DNA from 4 places in the Enterobacter sp. genome. Region 4 is predicted to be linked to each of the others. Evidence: predicted binding sites of a transcription regulator. Region 4 holds the regulator's gene; each other region holds the start of a gene.
What was found. Region 4 encodes CRP, which controls carbon source genes, mostly activating them, when cyclic AMP is high. Its sites were predicted from a motif close to ATGTGANNNNNNTCACAT; they were not measured.
Positions count from the first base shown of each region.

Region 1: hpt (hypoxanthine phosphoribosyltransferase) is a predicted target of CRP. The motif match lies at 2,307-2,324, and genes of this name have one in related genera.
Region 2: serC (3-phosphoserine/phosphohydroxythreonine transaminase) is a predicted target of CRP. The motif match lies at 1,524-1,541, and genes of this name have one in related genera.
Region 3: epd (erythrose-4-phosphate dehydrogenase) is a predicted target of CRP. The motif match lies at 1,852-1,869, and genes of this name have one in related genera.

Region 1 covers NZ_CDRQYH010000001.1:64,915-69,130, reverse strand. Annotated here, with positions in the region: gene ACWYRJ_RS00315 (glucose/quinate/shikimate family membrane-bound PQQ-dependent dehydrogenase) at 1-2,244, opposite strand, end outside; gene hpt (hypoxanthine phosphoribosyltransferase) at 2,453-2,989, shown strand; gene can (carbonate dehydratase) at 3,051-3,713, opposite strand; gene ACWYRJ_RS00300 (ABC transporter ATP-binding protein) at 3,821-4,216, shown strand, end outside.
Region 2 covers NZ_CDRQYH010000089.1:4,037-8,252, forward strand. Annotated here, with positions in the region: gene ycaO (30S ribosomal protein S12 methylthiotransferase accessory factor YcaO) at 1-658, opposite strand, end outside; gene ACWYRJ_RS18710 (DUF421 domain-containing protein) at 786-1,478, shown strand; gene serC (3-phosphoserine/phosphohydroxythreonine transaminase) at 1,641-2,729, shown strand; gene aroA (3-phosphoshikimate 1-carboxyvinyltransferase) at 2,799-4,082, shown strand.
Region 3 covers NZ_CDRQYH010000034.1:6,262-10,477, forward strand. Annotated here, with positions in the region: gene pgk (phosphoglycerate kinase) at 1-588, opposite strand, end outside; gene epd (erythrose-4-phosphate dehydrogenase) at 638-1,657, opposite strand; gene tkt (transketolase) at 1,983-3,974, opposite strand.
Region 4 covers NZ_CDRQYH010000005.1:94,928-99,143, reverse strand. Annotated here, with positions in the region: gene ACWYRJ_RS03260 (hydrolase) at 1-62, shown strand, start outside; gene ACWYRJ_RS03255 (YheU family protein) at 59-277, shown strand; gene ACWYRJ_RS03250 (phosphoribulokinase) at 308-1,177, shown strand; gene ACWYRJ_RS03245 (OsmC family protein) at 1,244-1,648, opposite strand; gene crp (cAMP-activated global transcriptional regulator CRP) at 1,960-2,592, shown strand; gene ACWYRJ_RS03235 (YccS/YhfK family putative transporter) at 2,650-4,216, shown strand, end outside.

The DNA.
Region 1 (4,216 bases), on a different contig from region 4:
ACGGCCTTGCCACAGTTTCTCACCGTTGGTCATGTTGTACGCGCGCAGGTAGTTATCTGCGGTTGCCGCGATGAACAGCACGTTACCGGCGGTGGAAATTGGGCCACCCAGCATTGGCATACCCATATTGAACGGCACCGGAACCGGCATAGGGAACGGCATGCTGTCCTGTGGCGTACCAATACGTTTTTTCCACACGATCTGGTTAGTTTTCAGATCCAGACCGGAGATGTAACCCCAGGCAGGCTGTTTACACGGCAGACCAAACGGAGACAGGAACGGGTTCAGCGTTACGCCGAACGGTACGCCGTACTGCGGCTGAATGCCGGCTTCGGTACCGCTGCCTTTCGCGTCTTTCGGCTGTTCCATTGGGTTGCCCGGACCGCGTGGGATCAGACGGGAAACGAACGGCAGCGCCATCGGGTTGGCAATTGCCACCTGACGGTTAGGATCAACGGAGATCCCGCCCCACTCGAACATCCCCAGGTTACCCGGGAAGACCAGCGTGCCCTGCTCAGAAGGCGGGGTGAAGATGCCTTCATAGCGCAGCTGATGGAACATCACGCGGCACACCAGCTGGTCAAACATTGTGGCGCCCCACATGTCTGCCCCGCTGAGGTCTTTCTTCGGACGGAAGCTCAGGTCGGAGAACGGCTGGGTTTTGCTGACGTAATCGCCTTTCGCCGCACCCTGCGGTACCGGTTTTTCCGGTGCAGGCACAACCAGCTTGCCGTTGCTGCGATCCAGCACGAAGATGTTGCCGGTTTTGGCCGGGGCGTAAATCACCGGCACGGTTTTACCGTTTACAGTAATGTCCGCCAGCGTCGGCTGGGACGGCATATCCATATCCCACAGATCGTGGTGAACGGTCTGGTAGCTCCAGGCCAGCTTACCGGTGGTTGCGTTCAACGCCACGATAGCGCTGGCATAACGTTCCTGTTCCGGCGTGCGGTTACCGCCCCAGATATCTGGCGTAGTAACGCCCATCGGCAGGTAGACCAGGTCCAGCTTCGCGTCATACGCCGCTGGTGCCCAGGAGTTTGGCGAGTTAAAGGTAAAGGTGTGCTCGTCAGACGGGATCGCGTTTGGATCTTTCGCGCCCGGGTCGAAGGCCCACAGCAGTTTACCGGTATTCACGTCGAAACCACGGATAACGCCGGAGGTTTCACGCGTGGAGAAGTTATCCGTTACCGAACCGGCAATCACGATGGTTTTATCGGTGATGATTGGCGGTGAGGTTGGCTCATACAGACCCGGCGTGGTGTCAGGCATGTTGGTCTGCAGATTCAGGATACCTTTGTTGGCAAAGGTTTCGCACAGCTTGCCCGTTTCGGCATTGATGGCGAACAGGCGACCATCGTTGACCGGCAGCATGATGCGGCGAGGACAGTCGGCAATGACTTCCGGGCTCGCATTATCCGGGCGCGCTTCGTGGTAAGAGACGCCACGGCAGGTCACGTGCTGGAAGGACGGGTTGGAGTTCAGCTGCGGATCGAAGTGCCATTTCTCTTTACCGGTGGCCGCGTCGAGCGCGAACAGACGCTGGTGCGCCGTACACAGATAAAGCATATCGCCGACTTTAATTGGCGTCACTTCGTTGGTCAGTTCACCCGGATCGTTCGGCATCTTCAGGTCGCCGGTACGGAATACCCAGGCTTCTTTCAGGTTTTTAACGTTGTCCGCGTTGATCTGCTTCAGCGGGGAGTAACGCTGGCCTTCCTGGTTACGACCATAGGCAGGCCAGTCGCCGTCAGCGACCTGAGAGATCGCCGCCGCAGGCGTCGATTCTGCGTTCAGCGTACCGTTGATCTCCTGCGGGTCGTTAAAGCCGGCCCAGGTCAGGATACCGCCGCTGATCAGCAGGGCTACTACCAGCGCCGCAACGGCACCGCTGGACGGCACGATCAGGCGACGCCAGACAAACGGCAGGATCAGCCATATACCGAAGAAGACCAGAATATCGCTGCGCGGCGTCAGCGCCCAGAAGTCAAAGCCGACTTCCCAGACGCCCCAGATCATGGTGGCAAGAAGGAATGCGGCATACAGCCACAGTGCGGATTGTTTTCTACGCAACAGCAGGACGGTTACGGCAACCATCACCAGGCCCGCAATCGGGTAGTACCAGGAGCCGCCTAAAGCGACCAGCCAGACGCCACCGATTAACAGATACAGCGCGCAGAAGGCTGCGAACGCTGCTGTTAATGTCACCAGTAGACGCGGCTGTTTAGAGTTTGTTTCAGCCATAGAAAGTGTACTCGTCAGTTTTTGTTAATAATTTGCTAGCAACTAATTATAGGTATTAACAAGTGTGATCGGAATCACAATATTTGCTTTTTATAACTCATACGCCAGGCTTATCCATTTGCTGATATAATGAGGGGCTTGCGTATCAGTGCTGGATATTAACTCATCCGTATTGAGAGATTTTCATTAAAATCATTTGGTTAGTAATATGAAACATACTGTTGAAGTGATGATCCCGGAAGCCGAGATCAAAGCGCGTATCGCCGAACTGGGTCGTCAAATCACCGAACATTACAAGGACAGCGGCAGCGAAATGGTGCTGGTCGGTCTGTTGCGTGGCTCTTTCATGTTCATGGCAGACCTGTGCCGTGAAGTGCATGTGCCCCACGAAGTCGATTTTATGACCGCCTCCAGCTACGGCAGCGGCATGTCCACCACCCGTGATGTGAAAATCCTGAAAGACCTGGATGAAGATATTCGTGGCAAAGATGTGTTGATCGTTGAGGACATTATCGACTCCGGCAATACGCTGTCAAAAGTGCGCGAGATCCTGAGCCTGCGTGAGCCAAAATCGCTGGCGATTTGCACCCTGCTGGATAAGCCTGACCGCCGTGAAGTGCAGGTGCCGGTAGAGTTCGTGGGTTTCTCAATTCCTGACGAATTCGTCGTCGGTTACGGCATTGACTACGCGCAGCGTTATCGCCATCTGCCGTATGTTGGGAAAGTGGTATTGCTGGACGAGTAATTGCGGGCTGATGCCCTCACCCCGGCCCTCTCCCGCAGGGAGAGGGAGAACATCCCCGGCTTTATTTATGATTCACATGCTTAAGCTGAAGGTTGGCAATCCCAGAACGGTAACGCTGCTCCAGCGTTTCGCGGTTGGTGGCAGTCACTTCCAGATTGCGCAGCAGACCATCGTGAATTCCGTACGCCCAGCCGTGGATAGAGACCTTCTGCCCGCGTTTCCACGCTGATTGCATGATCGTTGAGTGGCCCAGGTTATACACCTGCTCCATCACGTTGAGTTCGCAAAGGGTATCCATGCGACGCTCCTGCGGCATTTCACCCAGCAGTGAGCTATGTTTGAACCAGATATCGCGGATGTGCAGTAGCCAGTTATCAATGAGCCCCAGTTCCGTGTTTTCAACCGCCGCCTGCACGCCGCCGCAGCCGTAATGGCCGCAAATGATGATGTGCTCGACTTGCAGAACGTCAACGGCATACTGAACAACAGAAAGACAGTTGAGATCGGTGTGAATCACCAGATTGGCAACGTTGCGGTGAACGAACAGTTCGCCGGGCTCAAGGCCTGTCAGGCGCTCCGCCGGTACGCGGCTGTCGGAGCATCCAATCCAGAGAAAGCGTGGGTTTTGCGCCTGCGCGAGTTTTCCAAAAAATCCGGGGTCTTCCTCCACCAGCATTTTTGACCATAGTGCATTGTTGCTGATGAGTGTATCTATGTTGTTCATGGAGGTTAGCGACCTGTAACCGAGTAATTGCGTTGCGCTACTATAGGGTAACCCGACTTTTAATGAAACCACACAACGTGTGTCAGAACTGAAGGTAAGTTAATTTCATGGCAATTGCACTGGAGCTTGAACAGCTTAAAAAAACCTATCCGGGCGGCGTTCAGGCGCTACGCGGAATAGATCTTAAAGTAGAGGCCGGTGATTTTTACGCGCTTCTGGGGCCGAACGGCGCGGGGAAATCGACCACCATTGGGATTATCAGCTCGCTGGTCAACAAAACGTCCGGCCGGGTGAGCGTCTTTGGTTACGACCTGCAAAAAGATGTGGTGAACGCCAAGCGCCAACTGGGTCTGGTACCGCAGGAGTTCAACTTCAACCCGTTCGAGACGGTGCAGCAGATCGTCGTTAACCAGGCGGGTTATTACGGCGTCGAGCGTAAAGAAGCCCTTGAACGGAGCGAAAAATACCTCAAGCAGCTCGACCTGTGGGAAAAGCGTAACGAA
Region 2 (4,216 bases), on a different contig from region 4:
GAATTTCAGGCAGGCTAATGGATTCGGCGATGATGCGGTTTTTAATGTGGCGTTCAAAGACTTCGGACAGACCCTGCACGCGCGCTTCATTGCGGGTGTTACCGGCGGACATACCGTTGGACACATACAGGTTGCCGACGATGTTCATCGGAATATAAACGGTCTGCTCGTCAGACTGGCGGGTGAACGGCAGGGCGCAGATCCCACGGTCTTCATTGCCAGACTGCAGATCGATCAGCATGCTGGCGGTCAGTTCGTTGTCTGGATCGTAGAAGGCACGCAGGCGTGAGTCGAGAATACCTTCCGGCAGTTCGTCGTCTTCGGTCAGCGGGAACCATTTTTCATTTGGATAGTGAACGAACGGGCCGTTAGCGATAGTCTCGCCCAGCCAGAAGTCAGCGAAGAAATAGTTGGTGGACAGACGCTCAAAATACTCACCCAGCGCAGAGGCCAGTGCCGCTTTTTTTGTCGCGCCTTTACCGTTGGTAAAGCACAGGGCACAGTCTTTATCGCGAATATGCACGGACCAGACGTGAGGCACCGGATTGAGCCAGGAGGCTTCTTCGATGTTAAAACCCAGGTCGGTCAGTTTCTGCTGGAAGCGAGCGATGGAATCTTCCAGAGCGGCATCTTTGCCGGGGATAAACGTTTGAGTCATGGCGTTCACTTTTATCGTACGTAAAGCGCGCAATGATACGGGTTTTGCGTGACGGGTGCTATCTTCGGCGAAAATAAATGGCTGGGCTATGCTTAGTGGCAGTAACTGACTGTTAAGGCATAGAAAAATGAAAGCATTTGATCTCCAGCGGATGGCGTTTGATAAAGTTCCTCCTGAATTTCTGGGCGAAGTGGCGCTGCGCAGCCTGTATACCTTCGTACTTGTCTTCCTGTTTCTTAAAATCACCGGCCGTCGCGGCGTACGGCAGATGTCGCTCTTTGAGGTGTTGATCATCCTGACGCTGGGTTCAGCGGCGGGGGATGTCGCCTTCTATGATGATGTGCCGATGGTGCCGGTGTTTATCGTTTTTGTTTCACTGGCGCTTCTTTATCGCCTTGTCATGTGGCTGATGTCGAAAAGCGAAAAGCTGGAAGATCTGCTTGAGGGGAAGCCGGTCGTTATCGTCGAGGACGGGCAGTTGGCCTGGGAAAATGTACAAAGCGCCAATATGACCGAGTTTGAGTTCTTTATGGAGCTACGACTGAATAGCGTTGAACAGCTCGGGCAGGTGCGTCTGGCGATCATGGAGACCAACGGGCAGATCAGCGTCTATTACTATTCTGACGACGAGGTGAAGCCGGGACTGTGTATCCTGCCGGATATGCTGATCGAGCGTTTCAGAACCGTACCTGAGTCAGGCGAGTATGCCTGCGTGAGATGTAGCCATGTGCTCGCGATGCAGCCGGGGGATCGTCAATTATGCCCCCGCTGTGCAAATCCGGAATGGACGAAGGTTAGCCGGGCCAAACGCATCACCTGACAGCCATTTTGTCGGTTTTGTCATGGCGAGGCGGCAGATTGTTTTGTGTGACGCGGGGCACATTTCACGGGTCATAAGTTTTAGACATTGCGGCGCGTGTCACTGAATGATAAAACCGATATCCACAGTTATAACTTATGGCTTTTAGCGTGGTGAGGGGAAATGGCTCAAGTCTTTAATTTCAGTTCAGGTCCGGCAATGTTACCGGCAGACGTGCTTAAACAGGCTCAACAGGAACTCTGTGACTGGAACGGTCTCGGTACGTCGGTGATGGAAATCAGCCACCGTGGTAAAGAGTTTATTCAGGTGGCCGAAGAGGCAGAAAAGGATTTTCGCGATCTGCTGAATATTCCCTCGAACTACAAAGTATTGTTCTGCCACGGCGGTGGACGCGGCCAGTTTGCAGGCGTTCCGCTGAATATCCTCGGTGACAAAACGACGGCAGACTACGTTGATGCAGGATACTGGGCGGCAAGCGCCGTTAAAGAAGCGCATAAATACTGCACGCCGAATGTTATCGACGCAAAAGTGACCGTTGATGGCCTGCGCGCCGTGAAGCCAATGAGCGAGTGGCAGCTTTCTGATAACGCAGCGTACCTGCACTACTGCCCGAACGAAACCATTGACGGGATTGCCATCGACGAGACGCCAAACTTCGGCAGCGATGTCGTGGTTGCCGCCGACTTCTCCTCCACCATTCTGTCTGCGCCAATTGATGTCAGCCGCTACGGCGTTATCTATGCGGGCGCGCAGAAAAATATCGGTCCGGCCGGTTTGACTATCGTCGTCGTGCGTGAAGACCTGCTGGGTAAAGCACATACATCCTGCCCGTCGATTCTTGATTACACCGTGCTGAACGACAACGATTCTATGTTCAACACCCCACCGACGTTTGCCTGGTACCTTTCCGGCCTGGTCTTCAAATGGCTGAAGCAAAACGGCGGCGTGGCGCAGATGGACAAGGTGAATCAGCAGAAAGCAGAACTGCTGTATGGCGTGATCGACAAAAGCGATTTCTATCGCAACGATGTGGCGAAAGCTAACCGTTCCCGGATGAACGTGCCGTTCCAGCTGGCGGACAGCAGCCTGGATAAAGTGTTCCTTGAAGAGTCCTTCGCGGCAGGCCTGCATTCGCTCAAAGGTCACCGTGTCGTTGGCGGCATGCGTGCCTCCATCTATAACGCGATGCCGCTGGAAGGCGTTAAAGCTCTGACAGATTTCATGATCGACTTCGAACGTCGCCACGGTTAATAGCGCTGTTTTCACCCCCGTAGCCCTGCTGCGGGGTTTTTATTATGTTGAGTTGAGAGTTAAGTTTTCATGGAATCCCTGACGTTACAACCTATCGCGCGGGTAGATGGCACCATTAATCTGCCTGGTTCAAAAAGTGTCTCGAACCGCGCTCTACTGCTGGCAGCACTGGCAAACGGCACCACCGTCCTTACAAACCTGCTGGACAGCGATGACGTACGCCATATGCTCAATGCGCTGAAAGCGTTGGGTGTTCATTACATTCTCTCCGACGATCGTACCCGCTGCGAAGTGACCGGCAGCGGCGGCGCGCTGCAGACGGATGAAGAGCTTGAGCTGTTTCTGGGCAATGCGGGTACCGCGATGCGTCCGCTGGCGGCGGCCCTGTGTCTTGGGCGCAACAACATTGTGCTGACCGGCGAACCTCGCATGAAAGAGCGTCCGATTGGCCATCTGGTGGATGCACTGCGTCAGGGCGGCGCGCAGGTTGAGTATCTGGAGCAGGAAAACTATCCGCCACTGCGTCTGCGCGGTGGTTTTAACGGCGGTCACGTCGAGGTTGACGGCAGCGTCTCCAGCCAGTTCCTGACGGCACTGCTGATGACCGCGCCGCTGGCACCGCAGGATACGGTTATTACGATTAAAGGCGAGCTGGTCTCCAAACCTTATATTGATATCACGCTGCACCTGATGAAAACCTTCGGTGTCGAGGTGGAAAACCAGTCTTATCAGCGCTTCGTGGTGCGTGGGGCACAGCAGTACCAGTCTCCGGGCAGCTATCTGGTTGAAGGCGACGCTTCGTCGGCTTCTTACTTCCTGGCTGCGGGCGCGATCAAAGGCGGTACCGTGAAGGTCACCGGTATTGGTCGCAATAGCGTGCAGGGCGACATCCGTTTTGCGGACGTGCTGGAAAAAATGGGCGCGGTTGTGACCTGGGGTGATGACTTCATCGCCTGTACCCATGGCGATCTGAAGGCCATCGACATGGACATGAACCATATTCCGGATGCGGCGATGACCATTGCCACTGCGGCGCTGTTTGCAAAAGGCACCACCACGCTGCGTAATATCTACAACTGGCGCGTAAAAGAGACTGACCGTCTGTTCGCGATGGCGACTGAGCTGCGTAAGGTCGGCGCTGAGGTGGAAGAGGGCGAAGACTACATTCGCATCACGCCTCCTGCAAAACTGCAGGTTGCCGAGATCGGAACCTACAACGATCACCGTATGGCGATGTGCTTCTCGCTGGTGGCGTTGTCAGACACGCCTGTGACCATCCTTGACCCGAAATGTACGGCGAAAACGTTCCCGGACTACTTCGAACAGCTGGCACGCATTAGCACACTGGCCTGATAACACCTTGCCGCATCGCCTGATGCGGCATTTCCTTACGCTTCCTGACGAACACTTCCGTTCATTTCTTCTACACTCTGCTTCAATCAATCCGTAATTTGCACGCAAAGGTAACAGTTGCGCACGTTGACGCG
Region 3 (4,216 bases), on a different contig from region 4:
GGTAGAAACTTTAGAACCACCAACGATAGCCACCATCGGACGAGCTGGTTCTTTCAGTGCTTTACCCAGCGCTTCCAGTTCGTCAGCCAGCAGAGGACCGGCACACGCTACGTCTGCGAATTTACCGATACCGTGGGTTGACGCCTGTGCACGGTGAGCAGTACCGAAGGCATCCATCACGAATACGTCGCACAGTGCAGCGTATTTTTTGGACAGGGTTTCGTCGTCTTTCTTCTCGCCTTTGTTGAAGCGAACGTTTTCCAGAACAACCAGTTCACCGGCCGCAACTTCAACGCCGTCCAGGTAATCTTTCACCAGGCGAACCGGGTTGGACAGTTTGTCTTTCAGGTAATTAACCACTGGCAGCAGAGAGAACTCTTCGTTGTACTCGCCTTCAGTTGGACGCCCCAGGTGGGAGGTGACCATCACTTTCGCGCCCTGCTTCAGAGCCAGTTCGATGGTTGGCAGAGATGCACGGATACGCGCGTCGCTGGTCACTTTGCCATCTTTAACCGGTACGTTCAGATCGGCACGGATGAAAACGCGTTTACCAGCCAGATCCAGATCGGTCATCTTAATTACAGACATGGTGAATCCTCTCGTTGATTCTTAAAGTTTTGCAGACGCACGATGCGTCTTACCTGAAACCTTGAGCGGCCATTGCTAACGTGGTGTCGAGCATTCGGTTAGCAAAGCCCCATTCGTTATCACACCAGACCAGCGTCTTGATAAGGTGTGCGCCACTAACCCTCGTTTGCGTGCCATCAACGATGGCACTGTGCGGGTCGTGGTTAAAATCTACTGAGACCAACGGTAATTCCGTATAGTCAACTATACCATGAAATGCCCCCTGTGCCGCTTTTTGCAGCAACAGGTTGACTTCACAGGCTTTTACAGGTTTTTTCACCGTCACGCTAAGGTCGATTGCAGTAACGTTAATCGTTGGAACACGCACGGCAATCGCTTCAAACCTGTCATTAAACTGCGGAAAAATTCGGGTGATCCCTGCCGCCAGTTTTGTATCCACCGGAATGATTGACTGGCTCGCCGCGCGAGTGCGTCGTAAATCCGGATGGTAGGCGTCGATAACCTGCTGATCGTGCATGGCGGAATGAATCGTGGTCACGGTGCCGGATTCAATGCCATACGCATCGTCTAACAGTTTGATGACCGGAATAATGCAGTTGGTGGTACAGGAGGCGTTGGAAACAATGCGGTGTTCGGCCTGCAGCTCATGCTGGTTGACGCCAAACACGACGGTCGCGTCGAGGTCGTTACTGCCGGGATGAGAAAACAGGACTTTTTTCGCGCCTGCAGTCAGATGCGCTTCGCCGTGTTCGCGGTTGCCATAAACACCGGTACAGTCAAGCACGACATCCACACTCAGTTCACGCCAGGGTAGCCCGGAAATGCTGTTCTCATGCAGAACACGAATAGCGTCATCACCCACAAAAAGCAGATCTCTTTCCTGACGCACATCCCAGGCGAAACGTCCGTGGCTGGTGTCATACTTCAATAAATGCGCCATGCCCGCAGCATCCGCCAGTTCATTGATTGCCACCACGGTTACTTCCGCCCGACGTCCGGATTCATACAAAGCACGAACCACGTTACGCCCGATGCGACCGAAGCCATTAATCGCTACGCGTACGGTCATAGATCTCCTGCAAAGCAATCCCTGAGTTTGAGGTGGCTGAAAGAGTAATCCAGCTACGCCCGAAGGGGAATCCTTGCTGTCACAAACTGCGATTGATTGGTCAATTGTCGAACATTTAATCGACTGAAACGCTTCAGCAAGAATAAGCGAATCGGGGAATAAAAGGAATGTCTGTCCAGATGAATAAGAGAGCTATATGACTTGCGTCACATTTTAGGTGGAATAATGACGCAAAAAAAGCCGGGTGGCGCGCTAGCGCTTACCCGGCCTACTTTCGAGCCATTTGTAGACCCGGTAAGCGTAGCGCCACCGGGCAAAACGGCGATTACAGCAGCTCTTTCGCTTTCGCGACAACGTTCTCAACGGTGAAGCCGAACTCTTCGAACAGCTGCTCTGCCGGAGCAGACTCACCGAAGGTGGTCATACCGACGATGGCACCGTTCAGGCCCACGTATTTGAACCAGTAGTCAGCGATACCCGCTTCCACTGCCACACGCGCGGAAACCGCTTTAGGCAGAACGGATTCACGGTAAGCGGCATCCTGCTTGTCAAACGCATCGGTAGACGGCATGGAGACCACGCGCGCCTTCACGCCTTCGGCAGTCAGTTTTTCCCATGCGGCAACAGCCAGCTCAACTTCAGAACCGGTAGCGATGAAGATCAGCTCAGGCTGGCCCGTGCAATCTTTCAGCACGTAACCACCGCGAGCGATGTTCGCCAACTGCTCAGGGGTACGCTCCTGCTGCGCCAGGTTCTGACGGGAGAGGATCAGCGCGGTTGGACCGTCCTTACGCTCAACGCCGTATTTCCACGCCACCGCGGATTCAACCTGGTCACATGGACGCCATGTGCTCATGTTCGGGGTCACGCGCAGGGAAGCCACCTGCTCTACCGGCTGGTGAGTTGGGCCGTCTTCGCCCAGACCGATGGAGTCGTGGGTGTAGACCATCACCTGACGCTGTTTCATCAGCGCCGCCATACGCACGGCGTTACGGGCATATTCAACGAACATCAGGAAGGTAGAGGTGTACGGCAGGAAACCGCCGTGCAGGGAGATACCGTTGGCAATCGCGGTCATACCGAATTCACGTACACCGTAATGGATGTAGTTACCGGCAGTATCTTCGTTGATTGGCTTAGAACCAGACCACAGAGTCAGGTTAGATGGCGCCAGGTCAGCGGAGCCGCCCAGGAATTCTGGTAGCCATGGGCCGAACGCTTCAATCGCATTCTGAGACGCTTTACGGCTCGCGATTTTAGACGGGTTCGCCTGCAGCTTAGCGATAAACTCGTTCGCTTTCGCGTCGAAGTCAGACGGCATGTCACCTTTCATACGACGGGTGAATTCAGCCGCTTCCTGTGGGAAGGCTTTCGCGTAAGCAGCGAACTTCTCGTTCCAGGCCGCTTCTTTCGCCTGGCCTACTTCTTTTGCATCCCACTGAGCGTAGATCTCGGATGGGATTTCAAATGCAGGGTGTTTCCAGCCCAGCGCTTCGCGGGTCAGTGCGATTTCTGCATCGCCCAGCGGCGCGCCGTGGGAGTCGTGCGTACCCGCTTTGTTCGGTGAACCGAAGCCGATGATGGTTTTGCACATCAGCAGGGACGGCTTGTCCGTCACCGCGCGCGCTTCTTCTACTGCACGTTTAATCGAGTCAGCATCGTGACCATCAACGCCACGCACAACGTGCCAGCCGTAGGCTTCGAAACGTGCTGCGGTGTCGTCGGTGAACCAGCCTTCAACGTGACCGTCGATGGAGATACCGTTGTCGTCATAGAACGCAACCAGTTTACCCAGCTTCAGGGTACCTGCCAGGGAGCACACTTCGTGAGAAATGCCTTCCATCATGCAGCCGTCGCCCATGAACGCGTAGGTGAAGTGGTCAACGATGTCGTGACCAGGACGGTTGAACTGCGCCGCCAGGGTCTTCTCTGCAATCGCCATACCCACGGCGTTAGCAATACCCTGACCCAGCGGGCCGGTGGTGGTTTCTACGCCAGCGGTGTAGCCCACTTCCGGGTGACCTGGAGTTTTGGAGTGCAGCTGACGGAAGTTTTTCAGCTCTTCAATTGGCAGATCGTAGCCGGTGAGGTGCAGCAGGCTATAGATCAGCATAGAGCCGTGGCCGTTGGACAGCACGAAGCGGTCGCGGTCAGCCCATGACGGGTTCTGCGGGTTGTGGTTCAGGAAATCACGCCACAGGACTTCGGCGATATCAGCCATACCCATAGGGGCCCCTGGGTGGCCGGATTTGGCTTTCTGAACTGCGTCCATGCTCAGCGCACGAATAGCATTAGCAAGCTCTTTACGTGAGGACATTTTAACTCCAGATCGGACTGTTAAAGGCCATGCCCTTGACGACAGCGCGTTTTGGGCTACGCCGGAAAAAAGTGCCAACAATGTAACCCAAGCGGCATGCCATGTACATGGACCATTCTTTTGCAGCTTAAGAAATCTCTGGATCATGCTCGCATGTTGCGCAATCTACTCGCCCGGCCCTGTAGATATTCCTTATACTTAGCCCGACACCGGCTTCGCTGACGGTGACCTTTTCGGATTTT
Region 4 (4,216 bases):
AAATGTGGCTTGAGGCGCGTATTCCTGACTGGCTAACCCCTTATCTTGACGGTGCAAAATGATTATTCCCTGGCAGGATCTGGCTCCCGAAACGCTCGATAATCTGATTGAAAGCTTTGTATTACGCGAAGGCACCGATTATGGTGAACAGGAACGCTCGCTTGAGCAAAAGGTCAACGATGTAAAGCGCCAGCTGAAAAGCGGCGACGTGGTGCTGGTGTGGTCAGAACTGCATGAGACGGTCAATATCATGCCCCGCAACGCGTTTCACGGCTGATCTTCCACCCTTTTCAGTCAGGGAGTTGCTATGTCTGCCAGACATCCGGTTATTGCCGTTACGGGATCGAGTGGTGCGGGAACCACCACCACAAGCCTCGCATTTCGCAAGATTTTCGCCCAGCTGAATCTCCGTGCGGCGGAGGTCGAGGGCGACAGCTTTCACCGCTACACGCGTCCGGAAATGGACATGGCCATCCGTAAGGCGCGCGATCTGGGTAAACACATCAGCTACTTCGGCCCGGAGGCCAACGACTTCGGCCTGCTGGAACAAACCTTTATCGAGTACGGTCAGAGCGGCAAAGGGCAGTCCCGCAAGTATCTGCATACCTATGATGAAGCCGTTCCCTGGAATCAGGTGCCGGGAACTTTTACCCCATGGCAACCGCTGCCGGAACCCACTGACGTCCTGTTTTACGAAGGATTACACGGCGGCGTGGTCACCCCGCAACACGACGTGGCGCGCCACGTGGACCTGCTGGTCGGTGTGGTCCCTATCGTGAACCTGGAGTGGATCCAGAAGCTGACGCGCGACATGAGCGAACGTGGCCATTCGCGAGAGGCGGTAATGGACTCGGTGGTACGCTCCATGGAAGATTACATCAACTTCCTGACGCCGCAGTTCTCCCGCACCCATATCAACTTCCAGCGCGTGCCGACGGTGGATACCTCCAACCCGTTTGCCGCCAAAAGTATCCCATCCCTGGATGAGAGCTTTGTGGTGATTCATTTCCGCAATCTCGAAGGCATTGATTACCCCTGGCTACTGGCCATGCTGCAGGGCTCGTTTATTTCGCACATGAATACACTGGTCGTACCGGGCGGAAAAATGGGGCTGGCGATGGAGCTCATCATGACGCCGCTGGTGGAGCGACTGATGGAAGGGAAACAGATTGCGTGAGCATGTTCCCTCTCCCTGTGGGAGAGGGTTAGGGTGAGGGCATCAACACGCACGATGCCCCATCAATCAAGCCTCGATCACTTCATACGAATGCGTGATTTTTACCGCTTTCTCCAGCATTAACGCTACAGAGCAGTACTTCTCCGCAGACAGGTCCACCGCACGTGAAACCGCCGCATCTTTCAGTTCTTTACCCGTGACCACAAAGTGCAGGTTAATATGAGTGAACAGACGTGGCGCCTCTTCACGACGTTCTGAGGTGAGTTTAACCTCACAATCCGTCACGTCATGACGACCTTTTTGCAGAATCGACACCACGTCAATGGCGCTGCATCCGCCTGCCGCCATCAGCACCATTTCCATTGGGCTTGGCGCTTTATCGCCGGAGTTACCGTCCATTAAAATCTGGTGCCCTGACGCGGACTCGCCCAGGAACGTTAAACCTTCAACCCATTTCACGCGCGCTTGCATATTCTTAAACTCCAACGTTGCATTTTTGGTGACAGATTACGCGTGCGTTACATTTCTCGCAATGGAAGGCGACCTGCATCATGCTGAAGCGAGACACCAGGAGACACGCGGCGAAAGCTATGCTAAAACACTCTGGATGCTACAGTAATACATTGACGTTACACATGTATGCAGAGGACATCAAACTTTACTGGCTGCGAAACGTTACGGTAGCCGACTTCCCAGGGTATGGGTAAGAATTCGATTGCAACCCCAGAGTCCGGATGCATCTGATGACTCTGGTGACAGCTTATAACAGAGGATAACAGCGCATGGTGCTTGGCAAACCGCAAACAGACCCGACTCTCGAATGGTTCTTGTCTCATTGCCACATTCATAAGTACCCATCTAAGAGCACGCTGATTCACCAGGGTGAAAAAGCGGAAACGTTGTATTACATCGTTAAAGGCTCGGTGGCAGTGCTGATCAAAGATGAAGAAGGGAAAGAGATGATCCTTTCTTATCTGAACCAGGGCGATTTCATCGGTGAACTGGGCCTGTTTGAAGAGGGCCAGGAACGTAGCGCCTGGGTTCGAGCAAAGACAGCATGTGAAGTGGCTGAAATTTCTTACAAGAAGTTCCGTCAGCTGATTCAGGTTAACCCTGACATCCTGATGCGTCTTTCTTCCCAGATGGCGCGCCGTCTGCAGGTCACCTCAGAGAAAGTGGGTAACCTCGCCTTCCTGGACGTTACCGGCCGTATCGCGCAGACCCTGCTGAACCTGGCGAAACAGCCAGACGCCATGACCCACCCGGACGGCATGCAAATTAAAATTACCCGTCAGGAAATTGGTCAGATCGTCGGTTGCTCCCGTGAAACAGTGGGCCGTATCCTGAAAATGCTGGAAGATCAAAACCTGATCTCCGCCCACGGTAAAACCATCGTGGTCTACGGAACGCGTTAATTCCGCTTAAACGGCGTGCCATCGCCAGGTGTCACGCCGTTTTTGTCTCTATTCCCCATGTGGCGCAGGCTGATCTATCACCCGGAAGTTAACTACGCACTGCGACAAACGCTGGTGTTGTGTCTTCCTGTGGCCATAGGTCTGATCCTCGGACATCTTCAGCAGGGCCTGCTGTTTTCCCTCGTGCCCGCCTGCTGCAACATCGCCGGTCTGGACACGCCGCATAAGCGCTTTTTCAAACGCCTGATCGTTGGCGGCTGCCTGTTTGCGGGCTGTAGCCTCGCCGTACAGCTTTTACTGGCTCGTGATATCCCGCTGCCGCTGATCCTGACCGTGCTGGCGATGACCCTCGGCGTCACGGCGGAAATCAGTTCGCTGCACGCTCGCCTGCTTCCCGCGTCGCTGATTGCGGCCATCTTCACGCTGAGTCTCGCCGGGAATATGCCGGTGTGGGAGCCGCTGCTGATCTACGCTCTGGGGACGCTGTGGTACGGGCTGTTTAACTGGTTTTGGTTCTGGCTGTGGCGGGAACAGCCGCTGCGCGAATCCCTGAGCCTGCTCTATGTGCAGCTTGCGGATTACTGCGAGGCCAAATACACCCTGCTCACTCAGCATACCGATCCGGAAAAATCCTTACCGCCGCTGCTGACGCGCCAGCAGAAGGTGGTGGATCTCATAAGCCAGTGCTATCAGCAGCTACACATGCTCACCGCCAACAAGAATCACGAATACAAACGGCTGCTGCGCACCTTCCAGGTCGGGCTCGATCTGCAGGAACATATCTCCGTTAGCCTTCATCATCCGCAGGAGGTGCAAAAGCTGGTCGAGCGCAGCCACGCCGAAGCGGTGATCCGCTGGAACGCGCAGTCCGTCTCCGCACGCCTGCGGGTGCTGGCCGATGATATTCTCTATCACCGCTACCCCACGCGCTTTAACATGGATAAACAGCTCGGCGCGCTGGAGAAAATCGCCCGCCAGCATCCGGATAACCCGGTCGGACAGTTTGCCGCCTGGCACTTCAGCCGCATCGCCCGGGTGTTGCGCACCCAGCGTCCGCTTTATCCACGAGACCTGATGGCGGATAAGCAAAAACGGCTGCCGTTATTGCCCGCGCTCAAAAGCTATCTTTCTTTTAAATCTTCCGCCCTGCGCAACGCCGCAAGGATTAGCGTGATGCTCAGTACCGCCAGCCTGATGGGCATGGCGCTGCATCTGCCGAAGCCCTACTGGATCTTAATGACCGTGCTGTTTGTCACCCAGAACGGCTACGGTGCCACGCGGGTGCGTATTCTGCACCGGGCGGGCGGCACCATGGCCGGACTGATCATTGCGGGCGTGACGCTGCACTTCCACGTGCCGGAAGGCTATACCCTTGCAGGGATGCTGGCGATCACGCTGGTGAGCTATCTAATTATCCGCAAAAACTACGGCTGGGCGATGGTGGGCTTTACGGTGACGGCGGTATATACCCTGCAGCTGCTTACGCTCAATGGCGAACAGTTTATTGTCGCCAGGCTGATTGATACTCTGATCGGCTGCCTGATTGCCTTTGGCGGCATGGTCTGGCTCTGGCCGCAATGGCAGAGCGGGCTGCTGAGACAGAACGCCCACGACGCGCTGGAGG